DNA from 3 places in the Streptomyces sp. NPDC050674 genome. Region 1 is predicted to be linked to each of the others. Evidence: riboswitches for the same ligand, from Rfam matches in the RefSeq annotation. Region 1 holds a riboswitch; each other region holds the start of a gene.

The links. A riboswitch is a leader RNA that binds a small molecule or an ion and turns the genes downstream of it on or off. The one in region 1 is predicted to bind cyclic di-AMP.
Positions count from the first base shown of each region.
Region 2: it holds a riboswitch for cyclic di-AMP, as region 1 does, so the genes downstream of both, AB0I06_RS02040 (peptidoglycan DD-metalloendopeptidase family protein) here and AB0I06_RS16115 (transglycosylase family protein) in region 1, are expected to answer to the same signal.
Region 3: it holds a riboswitch for cyclic di-AMP, as region 1 does, so the genes downstream of both, AB0I06_RS28760 (M23 family metallopeptidase) here and AB0I06_RS16115 (transglycosylase family protein) in region 1, are expected to answer to the same signal.

Region 1 covers NZ_JBFAIG010000008.1:231,032-235,591, forward strand. The annotation lists gene AB0I06_RS16105 (cytochrome P450) at 36-1,334, shown strand; gene AB0I06_RS16110 (transglycosylase family protein) at 1,455-2,414, shown strand; cyclic di-AMP (ydaO/yuaA leader) riboswitch at 2,643-2,809, shown strand; gene AB0I06_RS16115 (transglycosylase family protein) at 2,814-3,521, shown strand; gene eno (phosphopyruvate hydratase) at 3,785-4,560, shown strand, end outside.
Region 2 covers NZ_JBFAIG010000001.1:489,796-494,355, reverse strand. The annotation lists gene AB0I06_RS02045 (alpha-galactosidase) at 1-1,916, shown strand, start outside; cyclic di-AMP (ydaO/yuaA leader) riboswitch at 2,228-2,389, shown strand; gene AB0I06_RS02040 (peptidoglycan DD-metalloendopeptidase family protein) at 2,394-3,308, shown strand; gene AB0I06_RS02035 (DUF6250 domain-containing protein) at 3,498-4,208, shown strand; gene AB0I06_RS02030 (SGNH/GDSL hydrolase family protein) at 4,354-4,560, shown strand, end outside.
Region 3 covers NZ_JBFAIG010000020.1:112,574-117,133, reverse strand. The annotation lists gene AB0I06_RS28775 (GNAT family N-acetyltransferase) at 1-234, opposite strand, end outside; gene AB0I06_RS28770 (HPr family phosphocarrier protein) at 412-693, shown strand; gene AB0I06_RS28765 (GntR family transcriptional regulator) at 852-1,547, opposite strand; gene AB0I06_RS28760 (M23 family metallopeptidase) at 1,736-2,524, opposite strand; cyclic di-AMP (ydaO/yuaA leader) riboswitch at 2,537-2,701, opposite strand; gene AB0I06_RS28755 (pitrilysin family protein) at 2,892-4,280, opposite strand; gene AB0I06_RS28750 (pitrilysin family protein) at 4,277-4,560, opposite strand, start outside.

The DNA of each region.
Region 1 (4,560 bases):
CGGGGGAGCGGCGGCGAGCCGGATACGGTCGACGCGTGACCGACCAGCCCTCGCCCAGCACACCCGCGACCGCTCCCGAGCTCTTCACCTGGGAGTTCGCGAGCGACCCCTACCCCGCCTACGCCTGGCTCCGCACGCACAGCCCCGTCCACAAGACGCGGCTGCCCAGCGGGGTGGAGGCATGGCTGGTCACGCGGTACGCCGACGCCAAGCAGACGCTCGCCGACAACCGGCTCTCCAAGAACCCGGCGCACCACGACGAACCGGCGCACGCCAAGGGCAAGACCGGGATCCCCGGCGAGCGCAAGGCGGAGCTGATGACGCATCTGCTGAACATCGACCCGCCGGATCACACCCGGCTGCGCCGGCTGGTGTCCAAGGCGTTCACGCCCCGCCGCGTCGCCGAGTTCGCGCCACGGGTGCAGGAGCTCACCGACACCCTCATCGACGGGTTCGCGCACAAGGGCTCCGCCGACCTCATCCACGACTTCGCCTTCCCGCTGCCCATCTACGCCATCTGCGACCTGCTCGGCGTCCCCCGCGAGGACCAGGACGACTTCCGCGACTGGGCGGGCATGATGATCCGTCACCAGGGCGGTCCCCGGGGCGGCGTGGCGCGCTCGGTGAAGAAGATGCGCGGCTACCTCGCCGACCTCATCCACCGCAAGCGGGAGGCGCTGCCCGCCGAGCCCACCCCGGGCGAGGACCTCATCTCCGGCCTCATCCGCGCCTCGGACCACGGTGAGCACCTCACCGAGAACGAGGCGGCGGCCATGGCCTTCATCCTGCTGTTCGCCGGTTTCGAGACCACGGTGAACCTGATCGGCAACGGCACCTACGCCCTGCTCACCCACCCCGGGGAACGCGCCCGCCTCCAGGCGTCCCTCGCCGCCGGGGAAACGGGCCTGCTGGAGACGGGCGTCGAGGAACTGCTGCGCTACGACGGCCCGGTCGAGCTCGCCACCTGGCGCTTCGCCACGCAGCCCCTCACGCTCGGCGGGCAGCGCGTCGAGGCCGGCGATCCCGTCCTCGTCGTCCTGGCCGCCGCGGACCGGGACCCGGAGCGGTTCGCCGACCCGGACGCGCTGGACCTCGCCCGCCGCGACAACCAGCACCTCGGGTACGGCCACGGCATCCACTACTGCCTCGGTGCCCCGCTCGCCCGCCTGGAGGGCCAGACCGCGCTCGCCACCCTCCTCACCCGCCTCCCGGACCTCCGGCTGGCGGCGGACCCGGCCGAGCTGCGGTGGCGCGGCGGCCTCATCATGCGGGGGCTGCGCACGCTGCCGGTGGAGTTCGCACCGGCCGGACGTGACGAAACATCAGAGCTGTGATCTTCACGTGATCTGCGCGGCATGAACTTGTGACAAGTGATCGTCTGCCGATACGTTCACCCATCAATGCGGCCCGGGATTCCGGCCGCCGGTCACTGCTGTCTCGCGAAAGGTCTCCGTATGCTCTCCGGGAACGGTCGGCACCGCCGCCCCCGTCAGGCTCCGGCTCTCCTCGTGGCGGCCGGAGTGACCGGCTCCGCCATCGCGATCCCCCTCCTCGGGGCCTCCGGCGCCAGCGCGGCCGACGGCACGACCTGGGACCGGGTCGCGGACTGCGAGACCGGCGGCGCGTGGAGCCAGAACAGCGGCAACGGCTATTACGGCGGCCTGCAGTTGTCCCAGGAGGACTGGGAGAAGTACGGCGGTCTCGACTACGCCGCGAGTGCCGACCTGGCCAGTCGCTCCCAGCAGATATCCGTGGCCGAGAGAGTCCTCGCCGACCAGGGGGTCGGCGCGTGGCGCACCTGCGGACTGCTCTCGGGCCTCGAGCAGGGCAAGGGGTCGGACACGTCCGGCTCGTCCGGGGCATCCGGTGAGGTGGACTCACCCGGTCTGCTCGACGGCCCTGACGCGTCCCCTTCTCCGGAGCCGTCCTCGAGCCCGTCGTCGTCGCCCGACGCACGGTCGACCGAGAAGGACGAAACCAGCAAGTCCGACAAGTCGTCCGATTCCACCTCCCAGGAGCGGGACGAGAAGCAGGAGCGGGGCGAGAAGTCCGGCAGCTCCGGCTCCGGTGAGGGCGGTGAGTCCGCCAACTCGCCTCAGGGTGACGCGTCCTCGGCCCCGGCGGGCACCGGCTCCGGCCGTCACCGCGGCCCCGGCGCCGAGGAGGACTCCGCGTCCGCGAGCGGCCGTGAGGGCGCGTCCTCGGGCCGCCACGCCTCGCGCGGCGGTGACGCCTCCCAGGGTTCCTACATCGTCGGCGTCGGCGACAGCCTCTGGTCCATCGCCGACTCCCTTGACGTCGACGGTGGATGGCACTCCCTCTACGACGACAACGAGCAGACGGTCGGTACCGACCCGAACCTCATCCTCCCCGGTCAGAAGCTCACCACAGGGGTCGAAGCGGACGAGGGGTAGCCGTCCGGGCAGTGCGGAAACGGCGGTCGAAGTCACCCCTAAACCGGGTGAGTTCACGTCATGTTTCGCGCCGAATGTCCCGTATAAGGCCGGTGAGAGATAGATCTCAGAAGCCCTGATCGTCTTTGAAATTCGGCGGATCGCGTGTCTACGGTCGTGATCGCTCGTCACCACGAGCCCCGGCTGCCGCAACGCCGAATCCTGCCAGCGGCCGCCCGGGAACAGTCGTCGCGTCAAGCGCCGTAGGCAGGAGCGGGGGACCCAAGGTAGGTGCCCGACCGGCCGGTTGTGCCGGAAGGGCTTGGGGTGAAGCCGTGTCCCGTGAGGGACGCGGCCGGGCAACTCAACCGGCCCGAACCCGACAGCTCACCTCGCAGGCGTCGGTGAGGGGATCGATTCATGCTGTTTTCCGCCAAGGGCAAGCACCGTCGTCCGTCCAAGGCCACCCGCGCCGCCGCGCTCGCCGGTGTCACCGGTGTCGCCATCGCCGCCCCGCTGATGGCGGCCGGCAACGCCTCCGCCGCCACCGCCTCCGAGTGGGACGCCGTCGCCCAGTGCGAGTCCGGCGGCAACTGGTCCATCAATACCGGCAACGGCTACTACGGCGGTCTGCAGTTCTCCGCCTCCACTTGGGCCGCGTACGGCGGCACGCAGTACGCCTCGACCGCCGACCAGGCCAGCAAGGACCAGCAGATCCAGGTCGCCGAGAAGGTCCTGGCGAGCCAGGGCAAGGGTGCCTGGCCGGTCTGCGGCAAGGGCCTGTCGGGTGCCGGCTACACCGGCGGCGGCTCCTCGAGCGACTCCGGCAGCTCCACGCAGCAGCAGAGCCAGCAGAGCCAGCAGAGCACCGAGACCCGCAAGACCGAGCAGCAGCCGGCCTCCCGCTCCGAGGACCGCCCGGCCGCCAAGAAGACCGTCACCACCCCGACCGGCAAGAAGGTCAAGAAGGGCGACGGCGAGTACAAGGTCGTCGAGGGCGACACCCTCAGCTCGATCGCCGCGGACAAGAAGGTCAAGGGCGGCTGGGAGAAGCTCTTCGAGCTGAACAAGGACATCGTCGAGGACGCCAACCTCATCTACCCGGGCCAGCAGCTGCACCTGAAGTAGGCAGCGGCCCCTCCGGGCCCCCCGGGGCCCACGGACTCCCCGCCCCGGTGCGCCATCCCCCGTGCGCACCGGGGCGGGGTTTTTTCGGCAACCGGCTTTGTTCCGTTCGGAAACAATTTACTCTCGGTTCTGTCCATGGGGTGGGCGACCCGGTGGCCGATCGCCCGGAGCCGGTTAGGCTCATGTCGCGAGCCACCACGGCCCGCACCCCGCCGGGTCCACGCGACCCGCGTCACCGCGTCACATTCAAGAAGGAGATGCTCGTGCCGTCCATCGACGTCGTCGTAGCCCGGGAAATCCTGGACTCCCGAGGCAACCCCACGGTCGAGGTCGAGGTCGGCCTCGACGACGGCAGCACCGGTCGTGCCGCCGTCCCGTCCGGCGCCTCCACGGGCGCATTCGAGGCCATCGAGCTCCGCGACGGCGACTCGAACCGCTACCTCGGCAAGGGTGTGGAGAAGGCCGTCCTCGCGGTCATCGAGCAGATCGGCCCGGAGCTGGTCGGCTACGACGCCACCGAGCAGCGCCTGATCGACCAGGCGATGTTCGACCTGGACGCCACCGACAACAAGGGCTCCCTCGGCGCCAACGCCATCCTCGGCGTCTCGCTCGCCGTGGCCCACGCCGCCTCCGAGGCCAGCGACCTGCCGCTGTTCCGCTACCTGGGCGGCCCCAACGCGCACCTGCTGCCGGTGCCGATGATGAACATCCTGAACGGCGGCTCGCACGCCGACTCCAACGTGGACATCCAGGAGTTCATGATCGCCCCGATCGGCGCGGAGTCCTTCTCCGAGGCCCTGCGCTGGGGCGCCGAGGTCTACCACACGCTGAAGAAGGTCCTGAAGTCCAAGGGCCTGGCCACCGGCCTCGGCGACGAGGGCGGCTTCGCTCCGAACCTCGGCTCCAACCGCGAGGCCCTCGACCTCATCCTCGAGGCGATCAAGGAAGCCGGGTACACCCCCGGCGAGCAGATCGCCCTGGCGCTCGACGTCGCCGCCTCCGAGTTCTACAAGGACGGCGTCTACACCTTCGAGGGCAA
Region 2 (4,560 bases), on a different contig from region 1:
AGTACTGGCCCTTCGAGTCCCCGCTCGACGGACGGGAGGAGTACCCGGTCGAGGGCGGCCCCCGTTTCGTGCGCCCCGCCCTGTCCGTGCGCACGGCCGGGCGCCGCGGCACCGAGTGGACCTTCGACGGACACGACACCCAGGACGACGAGCTGAGACTCCGGTTCCGCGACGACGGCCTGACCGTGACGCTGCACTACCGGATGCGTGCCTCGACGGACGTCGTCGAGCGCTGGGTGACCCTGGACAACCGGGGACCGGCACTGGAGCTGCTGCGCGCCGACTCCGCGACCTGGACGCTGCCCGACCGTGACGCCTGGCGGCTCTCCCAGCTGCACGGCCGATGGGGTGCCGAGTCCCGGCTGACGCGCTCGGCCCTCACCCACGGCGAGAAGGTCATCGGCAGCCGCCGCGGCCACACCTCCCACCAGCACCTGCCCTGGGTCGCCCTCGACACCGACGCCACCGAGGAGCACGGCGAGGTGTACGGCTGCGCCCTCGGCTGGTCCGGCTCCTGGCGGATCGCCGTGGCCCAGCTCCCCGACGCGCGCGTGCAGATCACCGGCGGCGCCGGCTACGACGACTCGGGCCTGCTGACGCTGGACGCGGGTGAGTCGTACACCACCCCCGTCTTCGCCGGCCTCTGGAGCGACGGTGGTTTCGGCGGGGCGAGCCGGGCCTGGCACGCCTACCAGCGCGCCTATGTGATCCCGGACGCCGGGCAGGACCGGCCGGTGCTGTTCAACTCCTGGGAGGCCACCGAGTTCGACATCTCCGAGGAGCAGCAGCGGGCGCTCGCCGAGCGGGCCGCCGCCATGGGCGTCGAGCTGTTCGTGGTCGACGACGGCTGGTTCGGGGCGCGCACCAGTGACCGGGCCGGGCTCGGCGACTGGACTCCCAACCCCGACCGCTTCCCGGGCGGGCTGAAGCCGCTCGCCGATCATGTGCGCGGACTCGGCATGCGGTTCGGCATCTGGGTCGAGCCCGAGATGGTCAACCCGGACAGCGATCTGTACCGCGCGCACCCCGACTGGGTGCAGTACCAAACAGGGCGAAAGCGGACGGAGTTCCGCAATCAGCTCGTCCTCAACCTCGCGCGAGAGGATGTCCGGGAGTACCTGTGGGAGCAGCTCGACGGGCTCCTCTCCAGCGCGCCGATCGACTACGTGAAGTGGGACTTCAACCGCTGCTTCACCGATGCCGGCTGGCCCGACGACCCCTACCCGCAGCGGCTGTGGGTCGACCACGTGCGCGGCCTGTACGCCCTGCTGGACCGGCTGCGGGCCGCCCACCCGGGTGTGGCCTTCGAGTCCTGCTCGGGTGGCGGCGGCCGGATCGACCTCGGCGTGCTGGGCCGCACGGACCAGGTGTGGACCTCCGACAACACCGACCCCCTGGACCGGCTCGCCATCCAGCACGGCTTCAGCCAGATCCATCCGCCCCGGGTCATGGCCGCCTGGGTCACCGACAGTCCGAACGCCATGCTCAACCACCGGGCCAGCTCGCTGCGGTTCCGGTTCGTCAGTGCCATGGCCGGGGTGCTCGGGGTCGGCGGCGACCTCACGAAGTGGACGGCCGAGGAGCTGGCCGAGGCGGCGGAGTGGGTCGGGCTCTACAAGGAGATCCGGCCCGTGGTGCAACGCGGCGACCTGTACCGGCTGCGCCCCCCGGAGGGCGGACTGAGCGCCGTGCAGTACGTCCTCGGCGAGGAGACCGTCGTGCTCGCCTGGCTCCAGGCGCAGCGCTACGGCGAGCCCGTCCCGGCACTCCGGCTGCGCGGCCTCGATCCGGCAGCGGAGTACGAATGCCTCGAAACGGGCGAAGTTCACCGAGGTGCCCTGCTGCTCCATCACGGACTCCGGGTCGGCCTGGGCGGGGATCTCGACGCCACCGTCGTCCGCCTTAAGCGGAAGTAGCCCTTCTGTCCGAATAGGGCGCTTAGGTAGTTAAGGGGATAACGTGCCCCGATCGTAAAGGAGATGAGGTCGGGGCGCGTGACCATCGTCATATTCGTGACGATGTGTTGTCGCCATGTTCACGTAATTCCGGCAATGCGCAGGGTTATTGAGCAAAGCGGGAGATCGGTAATCCACGCTCGGTGACGGCGGAATGTGTCGGCGCGGTGAGGGGAGCACCGTCGCGGGCAACCGCAAGCTTGTCCTATTGCGTCTTGGTCGCTTACGTTCCACACCAATCCGGACGGACGCCTAATCCTGCCGCCGCCCGGAGCCCGCACACACTGACCCGACGTACGGCAGGAGCGGGGGACCCACAGGTAAGACGCCTGTTCCGGTTCCCGGAACGGCTTGGGGTTAAGCCACGCCTCGGCGCGGCCGGGCATCTCCAGCTCGCACCCGACAGCTCACCTCGCAGGCGACGGAGAGGAATTCGCCATGCCCGCGAAGGGTAAGCACCGCCGCCCCAAGACCCAGCGTTTCACCCGCTCCATCGCCGTCGCCGGAACCGGCGGGGCCGCCCTCGCCCTCCCGCTCATGGGGGCCGCCGGCGCCCACGCCGCCACCCCGCAGTCGGCTCCGGAAAAGGCCGTCCAGTCGGCCCCGGCCGCTGAGAAGAAGGCCGCCGAAAACGCCACCGGCTCCCGCGTCTACACCGTGAAGGCCGGCGACTACCTCGCGAAGATCGCGGCCGACCAGCACGTCAGCGGCGGCTGGAAGAAGCTCTACGCCGACAACCGTGACGCCGTCGGTTCCGACCCGTCGCTGATCCACCCGGGCCTGAAGCTGTCGATCGGCAAGAAGGCGGCGAGCGCGCCGAAGCCGTCCGCCCCTTCGACGCCCAAGGCCTCGGCCCCCGAGCAGTCCGCCGCCGACCCGGCACCGAAGGCGGAGACCGCCGCCAAGCCGGCCGCCGCCGAGCCCGCCGCGCAGAGCAACTCCAGCGGCTACACCCTCCCGGTGAACGGCGCCACCATCGGCACCCCGTACCACATGTCCGGCAGCATGTGGTCCAGCGGCTACCACACCGGTGTCGACTTCGTCGTCCCGACCGGCACCTCCCTCAAGGCCGTCGGCGCGGGCACGGTCGTCTCCGCCGGCTGGGGCGGCGCCTACGGCAACCAGGTCGTCATCAAGCTCGCCGACGGCTTCTACGCCCAGTACGCCCACCTGTCCCAGCTGTCCGTCTCGGCCGGCCAGACCGTGACCGCCGGGCAGCAGGTCGGCCTGTCGGGTGCGACCGGCAACGTGACCGGACCGCACCTGCACTTCGAGATCCGCACCACGCCGGACTACGGCTCGGACGTGGACCCGGTCGCCTACCTGCGCTCGCACGGCGTCTCCGTCGGCTGACCGACCGCACGACCACCCGCCTGACACGCCTGTGAAGGCCGGACCCCGACCCCGGGTCCGGCCTTCGGCGTGTGCGGCCGATGGCGCATCAAGGGATCGACAGGCGGCGGCAGTTGGGACAGAGTGATCCCGTCCGGAGTGCAAGCGCTTTCCAGAGCCTTCCCGGCGGATCCCGAGGAGCTGTGTCCCGTGCCGACCACCCGCAGAGCGTTCGCAGCCCTGGCCGCCGGAGCCGCGTACGCGGTCCTCTCGCCGACGGCGCCCGCGCACGCCGCGCCCCGCCGCCTCGTCGCCCGCGACGACTTCTGCCACGGCCTCGGGCAGTGGGCGACCGAACTCCAGGACGGCGGCACCGTCACCGCCTCCCGCGGCGTCCTGGAGATCGACGTGCCGAGCGGTGCCACCGTGTGGTTCAGGCGGCGACTCGAAGGGCCGTACCTGCTGGAGTACACCGCCACCCCGGTCTCCGAGGGCGGGGCCAACGACCGGGTCTCGGACCTCAACAACTTCTGGAACGCGACCGACGTCCGCTCTCCGGGCGACCTCTTCGCGACTCCGCGCGGCGGCGCCCTCGACGAGTACGACCACCTCACGACCTACTACGCGGGCTACGGCGCCAACTACAACACCACGACCCGGCTGCGCCGTTACGTCGGCCAGCCCGGCGTGCGGCCCCTGGTCCTCGACTGCACCGAGCCGCTGCTGGCCGCGAACGAGCCGAACCGGGTCCGGATCGTCTCCGACGGCTCCACGGTCCAATGGTGGAACAACGGGCGGCTCGTCTTCGACCACACCGACCCGCAGCCCTACACGGGCGGGCACTTCGCCTTCCGGACCGTCTGGAGCCATTTCCGGATCAGCGGATTCCGGGTCTGGCGGTTCACCCCGAAACATCCCTGACAAGCGGTGTATTCCGGAGTTGGCGAACACTTTGGGAGTGGCTTATCTCACCGCCAGTCAACCCCTTCCTACGGTCGCGTAAGTCACATTCAAGGGTGAATCATGGACCGTTGTGGCAGACGATTCGAAGAGTGACAGCAGAGCAGTGATCGGGTCGTACGTGGCGCTGGGGGACAGCTTCACCGAGGGCGTCGGCGACCCCGGCCCCGACGGGGCCTTCGTCGGCTGGGCCGACCGGTTCGCCGTCCTGCTCGCCGACCGCAGGCCCGAGGGCGACTTCCGGTACACCAATCTCGCCGTACGCGGGAAGCTCCTCGACCAGATCGTGGCGGACCAGGTTCCGCGGGCCGTC
Region 3 (4,560 bases), on a different contig from region 1:
CCGGTCCACAAAGTCGTGGTGCGTGAAGCGGTGGACGTCCTTGGCGGACAGGCGAGGGTACGGCGCGAAGAAGCGGTAGTACTTCGACTCGTCGGAGACCTGCTCGTAGAAGCTGACCAGGCGATCGGCGTCATCAACGGTGATGGGCCGGATGCGCGCGGTGCCCCCGTCGCGCAGCACCACGTCGGCTTCCCAGTGGGCGGGATACTCGTGCCGGTCCGGCGAGGTCTGCATGGGCCCCAGAGTACGGCTAGCGTCCGACAGCGGCGCGAGGCAGTCTGTGGAGGGCGTCAGTCGGGTCGAGGCCGCGATCCGACGGCACCCCGGGGCGGTCCGAGGACCGCTCCCGGTACGGCTTCACGGTATGGGAAACTGGTCTAGACAACCCTGAAAAGCGAAGGGCAGCAACACATGGCTGAGCGCCGCGTCAACGTCGGCTGGGCCGAGGGTCTCCACGCCCGTCCCGCCTCCATCTTCGTCCGAGCCGCCACGGCCGCAGGCGTCCCGGTGACGATCGCCAAGGCCGACGGCAAGCCCGTCAACGCGGCCTCCATGCTGGCCGTCCTCGGCCTCGGCGCACAGGGTGGCGAGGAGATCGTCCTCGCCTCCGACGCCGAGGGCGCGGACGCCGCCCTGGACCGGCTCGCGAAGCTGGTCTCCGAGGGTCTCGAGGAACTGCCCGAGACCGTCTGATCCCGAGCGCCCGATCGGGCGTACAGCGAAGGGCTCGTCCGAATTCACCGGGCGGGCCCTTCGCCATTTGCCGCCGGAATGGGGAACGAATTCAGGAATCCGGGCAGCTGAAAGAGACCCCCGGAAATTGACTGCTCTCTTTGTATACGGCTGCCGTGTTAATGCCGCAGGCTCGCCGTGTTTACGGGATGTTGCGAGTTCCTCACACGCTCGGCGCCTTCCCCGGCGGAGCCGGAGCGCAAGCGGTGCGCGCCCGCCGCGCGCTCGGTGTGCAGCGCCGTGACCGCCCGCGCGCGCTCGCCGTCGCCGCGCGCCACCGCGTCCACGATCGCGCCGTGCTCCGCCCAGGACTCCACCGGACTCAGCGGCGCGTCCACGGCGTACATCCAGGCGATCTTGTGGCGGAGCTGGGTGAGCATCGAGGTCAGCGCGGGACTCCCGGAGGCCTGGGCGAGCGTCTCGTGGAACCAGCCGCCCAAGGAACGCAGGTCGTCGCTGTTGCCCCGGCGGGCCCGCTCCTGGCCCAGCCTGACCAGCCCCCGCAGGACCTTCAGATGCCCCTCGGTGCGGCGCTGGGCGGCCCGTGCGGCGCCGAGCGGCTCCAGCAGCAGCCGCATCTCCAGCAGGTCGGCGGCCTCCTGCTCGGTGGGTTCGGCCACGCACGCGCCCGCGTGCCGCCGGGTCACCACGAAGCCCTCGGCCTCCAGGGTGCGCAGCGCCTCCCGCACGGGGACCCGCGAGACGCCGTAGCGGCGCGCGAGGAGTTCTTCGGTGAGCCGGCTGCCGCGCGCGTGGACACCGGCGACGATGTCGTCCCGGATGGCCGTGCACACCGAGTGCGCGGGAATACGCATGACCGACCTCCGCTTAATCCCCGTGAAACGCCGGCGAGCGGCGCGTGTTCCGTGACTCTATTGCAATGAGCCGGAATTTCCGACGGCAAGCGGGAATCCATGAATATTTTTTGGACACTCCGCCGCCGTGAACGCCGAAAGCCCCGGCTCGGGGAGCCGGGGCTTCGGGGAGAGCGACGAGGTGCCGGTCAGACGTTCACGCCGTGCGAGCGCAGGTAGGCGACCGGGTCGATGTCCGAGCCGTACTCGGGGCTCGTGCGGGCCTCGAAGTGCAGGTGCGGACCGGTGACGTTGCCGGTCGCGCCGGACAGGCCGATCTGCTGGCCCGGGGTGACCTGCTGGCCGACCGAGACGCCGATGGAGGACAGGTGGCCGTACTGCGTGTACGTCCCGTCGTGCATCTTGATCACGATCTGGTTGCCGTAGGAGCCGCCCCAGCCGGCCTCGACGACGGTGCCCGCGCCGACCGCGTGGACGGAGGTGCCGGTGGCGGCGTGGAAGTCGACGCCGGTGTGGCTGCCGGAGGACCACAGGCCGCTGCTCGCCTTGTAGCCGGTGGAGACGTACGAGCCGGAGATCGGGGCCACGAAGGCGTTGAGGCGCTTGCGCTCGGCCTCGCGGGCGGCGCGCTCCTTGGCCTCGCGGGCCTTCTCGGCGGCTTCCTTGGCCTCCTGGGCGGCCTCGGCGGCACGCTTGCGGGCGGCCTCCTCGGCCTTCTGCTTGGCGGCGGCCTCGTCGGCGGCCTGCTGCTGCGCGATGGCCTGGGCGTCGATCTGCTGGGCCACGGTGTCGCCCATGGTGACGACCGGGGTGAGACCCGTCTGCTCGGCGGTGGGCTCGGCGGCGAAGGCAGCGGGGGCCGCCACGGTGCCGATCACGCCGGTGGTGGCGAGGGCCGCGACGCCCGCCGCGCGGGCGGTGCCGCGCTGGATCCTGCTGGGACGACGGTGCTTGCCGGTGGCGCGAGTGAACGCCATGAAGTGGCTGGTCCTTTCCTTCCCTCTCGCCTACCGGGTTAGCTGACGGGTTCGGAGCAGGAAGGTCTCCTACGGACTCCCTCGCCACGGGCGCGGGCGTCCGATTCACCCCAGGGACTGCGATGGGTCCCCGGCTCCCCTGGCTCGCGCCGTACGGGGACTCGGCGATGACTGTCCGGTGCCGCGGGTGCGGCGCACTGCCTGACGAACAGCCCGGATGACGCTAAGCGGCGTCACTTTCAATTCCCAAATGAATCCCGGCTTTTGTAGCGCATCCCACAGGGCAGACAGGCAACCTCCGTATCAATTCGGGCATAAAGGGGCCCTGGTGCCTTCGAAGACGACCAGGGCCCCTGAGCGCGTGCCGCTACTCGGCGGCGACGACGGTGACTTCGCCGATGCCGAGGGCCTCGACGGGTGCCTTGATCTGCGCCGCGTCACCGACGAGAACGGTCACCAGACGGTCCACCGGGAAGGCGCTCACGGCCGCCGCGGTGGCCTCCACGGTGCCGGTGGCCGCGAGCTGCCGGTACAGGGTGGCCTGGTAGTCGTCGGGCAGGTGCTGCTCGACCTGGTCGGCCAGCGTGCTCGCGACGGCCGCCGCCGTCTCGTACTTCAGCGGCGCCACGCCGACCAGGTTCTGCACGGCGACGTCCCGCTCGGCGTCGGTCAGCCCCTCGGCGGAGAGGGTGCGCAGCACCGTCCAGAGGTCCTCCAGGGCGGGGCCGGTGTTGGGCGTGTCCACGGAACCGCTGATGGCGAGCATCGCGGCACCGGTGCCGTCCGGCGCGGACCTGAGGACCTGGCCGAACGCCCGCACGCCGTAGGTGTAGCCCTTCTCCTCGCGCAGGACGCGGTCCAGGCGGGAGGTGAGGGTGCCGCCCAGGCAGTACGTGCCGAGCACCTGCGCGGGCCACACGCGGTCGTGCCGGTCCGGGCCGACACGGCCGATCAGCAACTGCGTCTGGACGGCGCCCGGGCGGTCCACGATGACGACCCGGCCGGTGTCGTCGGCGGTCACCGGCGGCACCGGGCGCGGCTCGGCCGAGGAGCCCGTCCAGGCGCCCAGGGTCTCCCCGAGCAGGGCGTCGAGGTCGATGCCGGTCAGGTCGCCGACGACCACCACGGTGGCCGTGGCGGGGCGGACGTGCTTCTCGTAGAAGCCGCGCACGGCCGCGGAGTCGATCGTCGCGACCGTCTCCTCGGTGCCCTGCCGGGGCCGCGACATGCGCGAGCCCGCCGGGAACAGCTCCCTGGAGAGCTCCTTGGCGGCGCGGCGGGAGGGGTTGGCCAGCTCGTGCGGGATCTCGTCGAGGCGGTTGCGGACCAGCCGCTCGACCTCGCTGTCGGCGAACGCGGGCGCCCTCAGGGCGTCGGCGATCAGGTTCAGTCCCTTGGCGAGCCGGGAGGCGGGCACCTCCAGGCTGAGCCGGACGCCCGGGTGGTCGGCGTGGGCGTCGAGGGTGGCTCCGGCGCGCTCCAGCTCGGCGGCGAAGTCCTCGGCGGAGTGCTTGTCGGTGCCCTCGGAGAAGGCCCGGGCCATGATCGTGGCCACACCGTCGAGGCCGGCCGGCTCGGCGTCCAGGGGGGCGTCCAGCAGCACCTCCACCGCGACGACCTGCTGACCGGGGCGGTGGCAGCGCAGCACCGTCAGGCCGTTGCCGAGCGTGCCGCGCTCGGGGGCCGGGAAGGCCCAGGGGCGCGCCTCGCCCGCCTGCGGCCGGGGGTGGAAGTCCATCGTGGCGAGCTCGGTCACTTGGCCGCCTCCTCGTTCTCGTCGCCGGCCGCGGCTGCGGTGTCGTCGGTCTCGTCGGTCTCGTCGGCGACGGGCTCGTAGACGAGCACCGCGCGGTTGTCGGGGCGCAGGCGGGCCTTGGCGGCCTCCTGGACCTCCTCCGCCGTGATCTCCAGGACGCGGTTGACGGCGGTCAGGGCGAGCTGCGGGTCGCCGAACAGCACGGTGTACCGGCACAGTTCGTCGGCGCGGCCCGCGACCGTGCCGAGGCGGTCCAGCCACTCGCGCTCCAACTGGGCCT